Regions from separate parts of the Virgibacillus alimentarius genome, predicted to be linked through region 2. Evidence: a T-box and tRNA genes for the amino acid it is inferred to sense, from the RefSeq annotation. Region 2 holds a T-box; the other holds one or more tRNA genes.
What was found. A T-box is a leader RNA that pairs with one kind of tRNA and senses whether it is charged. The one in region 2 lies ahead of glyQ (glycine--tRNA ligase subunit alpha), so its partner is inferred to be a tRNA-Gly.
Positions count from the first base shown of each region.

Region 1: it encodes a tRNA-Gly, which carries the amino acid that the T-box ahead of glyQ (glycine--tRNA ligase subunit alpha) is inferred to sense. The anticodon was not compared.

Region 1 covers NZ_JAGIKX010000015.1:57,216-59,590, reverse strand. Annotated here, with positions in the region: tRNA gene J2Z81_RS09215 (tRNA-Ser) at 1-36, shown strand, start outside; tRNA gene J2Z81_RS09210 (tRNA-Glu) at 50-121, shown strand; tRNA gene J2Z81_RS09205 (tRNA-Val) at 137-212, shown strand; tRNA gene J2Z81_RS09200 (tRNA-Met) at 237-313, shown strand; tRNA gene J2Z81_RS09195 (tRNA-Asp) at 318-394, shown strand; tRNA gene J2Z81_RS09190 (tRNA-Phe) at 452-527, shown strand; tRNA gene J2Z81_RS09185 (tRNA-Tyr) at 556-640, shown strand; tRNA gene J2Z81_RS09180 (tRNA-Trp) at 652-722, shown strand; tRNA gene J2Z81_RS09175 (tRNA-His) at 739-814, shown strand; tRNA gene J2Z81_RS09170 (tRNA-Gln) at 822-896, shown strand; tRNA gene J2Z81_RS09165 (tRNA-Gly) at 902-976, shown strand; tRNA gene J2Z81_RS09160 (tRNA-Cys) at 992-1,065, shown strand; tRNA gene J2Z81_RS09155 (tRNA-Leu) at 1,084-1,165, shown strand; gene J2Z81_RS09150 (YczE/YyaS/YitT family protein) at 1,358-1,996, shown strand; gene J2Z81_RS09145 (hypothetical protein) at 2,083-2,274, opposite strand.
Region 2 covers NZ_JAGIKX010000002.1:49,644-52,018, reverse strand. Annotated here, with positions in the region: gene recO (DNA repair protein RecO) at 15-758, shown strand; T-box leader at 816-990, shown strand; gene glyQ (glycine--tRNA ligase subunit alpha) at 1,052-1,933, shown strand; gene glyS (glycine--tRNA ligase subunit beta) at 1,933-2,375, shown strand, end outside.

The DNA.
Region 1 (2,375 bases), on a different contig from region 2:
GCGGCCTCGAGGGTTCAAATCCCTCGCTCTCCGCCACATTACATAGATTGGCCCGTTGGTCAAGCGGTTAAGACACCGCCCTTTCACGGCGGTAACACGGGTTCGAATCCCGTACGGGTCATCAAACTACTTTATTGGAGGATTAGCTCAGCTGGGAGAGCACTTGCCTTACAAGCAAGGGGTCGCAGGTTCGAACCCTGCATCCTCCACCATGAAACTGTAATTTAATATTATATCGCGGGATGGAGCAGTCTGGTAGCTCGTTGGGCTCATAACCCAAAGGTCGCAAGTTCAAATCTTGCTCCCGCAACCAAATTGGTCCGGTAGTTCAGTTGGTTAGAATGCCTGCCTGTCACGCAGGAGGTCGCGGGTTCGAGTCCCGTCCGGACCGCCACTTTATAAGACTTATACATATATTTTCATTAGAAATACTTAACCAAAATATAAAAAAGGCTCGGTAGCTCAGTCGGTAGAGCAAAGGACTGAAAATCCTTGTGTCGGCGGTTCGATTCCGTCCCGAGCCACCATTTTAGCATTTTCTTATCTTTTAATTATGGAGGGGTAGCGAAGTGGCTAAACGCGGCGGACTGTAAATCCGCTCCCTCTGGGTTCGGCAGTTCGAATCTGCCCCCCTCCACCATTCTATTATATAGGGGTATAGTTTAAGGGCAAAACTACGGTCTCCAAAACCGTCGCTGTGGGTTCGAATCCTACTACCCCTGTCATTTATTTTATATGGCGGTCGTGGCGAAGTGGTTAACGCACCGGATTGTGGCTCCGGCATTCGTGGGTTCGATCCCCACCGGTCGCCCCATAATCATTGGGCTATAGCCAAGCGGTAAGGCATCGGGTTTTGATCCCGTGTAGCCTAGGTTCGAATCCTAGTAGCCCAGCCATTACCGCGGAAGTAGTTCAGTGGTAGAACACCACCTTGCCAAGGTGGGGGTCGCGGGTTCGAATCCCGTCTTCCGCTCCAAGACTTTATTAAAATGGCGGCATAGCCAAGTGGTAAGGCAGAGGTCTGCAAAACCTTTATCACCGGTTCAAATCCGGTTGCCGCCTCCAAATTATCGTATTTTATATGCCAGTGTGGCGGAATTGGCAGACGCGCGTGACTCAAAATCACGTTCCTTACGGAGTGCCGGTTCGATCCCGGCCACTGGTATCGGAAATAGATTATAAATTAATTTCGAACGTTTCTAGTAATCTAACTAGAGCGTTTTTTTTGTACATTCAGTAACTAGCTTCTCTTTCTTGGCTCTAAAATATATACATTTTTTATAATAAAGATAAAGGAATATTCTTGCATTTCATATTTATATCCCACAGAATGAATTTACAGAGAGAAGGGATTTATTTGATTGTCTTTCGTTGGGCTATATTTTTGATTGGAATGATCATTTTTTCTTTAGGAATCACGATGACTATTAAGGTGCAGTATTTAGGCATTCATCCATGGGATGTTTTAAATGTGGTACTTTATGAAAAAATTGGTTTATCAATTGGTTCGTGGGCAATAATTATAGGTGCACTATTGATTGTGATTACTTGGATAATGGATAAAAATCACATTAAAATTGGAACTTTTTTAAATGCATTTATGGTTGGTTTATTTGTCGACTTCTTTTTATGGCTGGATTTTCTTCCTAGTGCGATACATTCTTGGATAGATATTTTATTTATAATTACAGGCATTGTCGTAATGGGAATTGGGGGAGGAATATATAATGCAGCAGGTGTGGGTTCAGGGCCGAGGGATGGCTTCATGTTATCCATATCTGAAAGATTAAATATATCTATTAGAAAAATACGAATTATAACGGAGAGTCTTATTTTATTAATCGGTCTTCTTTTAGGCGGCCCTGTTTTTATTTTTACTGTTATTTTCACATTCATTCAGAGCCCCATTTTCCAGTACACTTTTTTAAAATCTAGTGCTTATATTCAAAAAGTGGGAGAGAAAAAGAACGTTTCTCAGGCATCCGCTGTTAAATAAACAACTTCCCTATTATTATTCTAAACATAGCAAACAAAAATCCCTATTTCACTAATAAAGTAGTGAAATAGGGATTTTTGATGTATTTACATCGTATGTAGTGGAAACGAAGTATCAATATCCACAGAATTAGTAGAGGTACTCCATTCATTAGATTCAGAGGGTTGAGATGTATCTAAATCGTATTCTGTTATAACATCTTGTAACCAGAACCATGTTATGATTAAAGCTATAATGGTAAAAGCGATTATGATAAAAATAGCGACTTTTCCTTTCAACTGCAACCCTCCTTTAGCATCTAAATTAAGATTATCAAATCTAACGACAACTGTAAATATCAACCTTCCAATTTAAAAGTCATGATCCCTTAAAACTAACG
Region 2 (2,375 bases):
GAAAGGTGAACTGTGTGCTAGAAAAAATAGCAGGTATTATTGTTAAAACACAAGATTATGGAGAAACACATAAAATTGTTACGATTTTCAGCAAAAAGATAGGTAAATTTGCCGCTATTGCAAGGGGCGCTAAAAAACCAAAAAGTCGAATGGCTGCTGTTACGCAGCCATTCATATATGGTGAGTTTTTAGTTTATGTTAATAAAGGATTAAGTACGATACAGCAGGGGGAGATAATTGATTCTCTAAGAGCGATTCGCGAAGATATTATAAAAACCTCCTATGCTGCCTATTTGATGGAATTAACAGATAAGATGATGGATAATCATCTGCCTGATCCTTATTTATTTGACCAATTATACTTAACGATGCAATGGGTTGCAGATAATGATAGTGTAGACATTCCAATGATGATGTATGAAATGAAGTTATTTGCAATAGGCGGATTTGCTCCCACAGTTGATCAGTGTGTTCGTTGCGGTCGCAAGGAACTTCCTTTTTCCTTTTCGATAGCAGAAGGCGGATTACTTTGTAAACAGTGTAAGTATATCGATGGCTCTAGGGTAGATCTGCCCGATTCGATAGCAAAGCTACTGCATTTGTTTATGGCAGTAGGGCTAGAACGTATTGGAACTATTTCAGTTAAAGCGAAAAACAGACAACTGTTACGCGAAATTTTAGACGCATATTATGATCAATATGGTGGTTATTATTTAAAAACAAAAAGATTTTTAAAACAAATGGATCGTCTCCATTAGCTTGATCATTGACAAATGAACGTTTTTAACGTAATATTTTGTACATAATTAAAAACTAATTTTGCTAGGAAAGAGAATAGTACTTATTAACTTCTATCTATAGCGAATCCAGAATAGTGAGAGCTGGATATAGAATAATAAGGAATGGCACTCTGGAGCAATCCATATAAAGTGGCTCTTTTAAATAGGATGAGCAAATAGGGTGGAACCGCGGAAAAACTCCGTCCCTATGTCTTAAGGTCAGACATAGGGACGGAGTTTTCATTATTTTAAAAACGGAGGTTAATTGTAAAGTGAATATTCAAGAAATGATTTTAGCGCTACAAAAGCATTGGTCAGATCAAAATTGTTTATTAATGCAAGCTTATGATGTTGAGAAGGGTGCAGGTACGATGTCTCCAATGACCTTATTACGCAGTTTAGGACCCGAACCTTGGAATGTTGCTTATGTTGAACCATCAAGAAGGCCTGCGGATGGCCGATATGGAAAAAATCCTAATCGATTATACCAACATCATCAATTTCAAGTTATCATGAAACCTTCTCCGGCTAATATCCAAGAATTATACCTAGAATCTTTAAGAAAACTTGGAATTAATCCGCTTGAACATGATATCCGGTTCGTTGAGGATAACTGGGAGAACCCAACACTTGGCGCTTCTGGATTAGGCTGGGAAGTATGGTTAGACGGAATGGAAATTACACAATTTACTTATTTTCAACAAATTGGCGGCCTAGAGGCAAATCCAGTGTCTGTCGAATTAACATATGGAATTGAACGTCTAGCCTCATTTATTCAAGACAAAGAAAATGTATTTGAACTAGAATGGACAAAGGGAGTTACGATAGGAGATATTTTTTACCAGCCAGAATATGAGCACTCTGTGTATACGTTCGAAGAATCAAATACAGATATGTTATTTAATCTATTTTCCATGTATGAACAGGAAGCAAAAGCTGCAATGGAAAAAGAATTAGTATTTCCTTCCTATGATTATGTATTAAAATGTTCACATACATTCAACTTACTTGATGCACGAGGTGTCATTTCTGTTACAGAGAGAACCGGTTATATTGCAAGAGTTCGTACATTAGCTCGAAATATAGCTAAAGCATATGTTGCTCAAAGAGAAAGGCTCGGATTCCCAATGTTAAAAAAGGAGGGGGAGTATTGATGACGAAAGGTATATTATTCGAAATAGGGTTAGAAGAATTACCAGCACGTTTTATTTATAATGCAGAAAAGCAACTTGCGACTAAAACTAAAAATTGGTTAGAAAAATTGAGGATATCCTTTGAATCGATTACTACGTATTCAACGCCGAGAAGATTAGCAGTTTTAATTAAAAAAGCAGCGGAAGAACAGACAACAATCGAAGAAGAAGCGAAAGGACCAGCAGAAAAAATTGCAAAAGACGAGCATGGGGATTGGACAAAAGCTGCTATTGGCTTTACTAAGGGGCAAGGTAAAACAACGGACGACATTTATACAAAAGAGGTCAAGGGTACGAACTATATCTTTGTAAAAAAACATATTATTGGAAAACGAACAAAAGATTTACTTCCATCTTTTCAATCTATTATCGAATCGATCCAATTCGCTAATAACATGCGTTG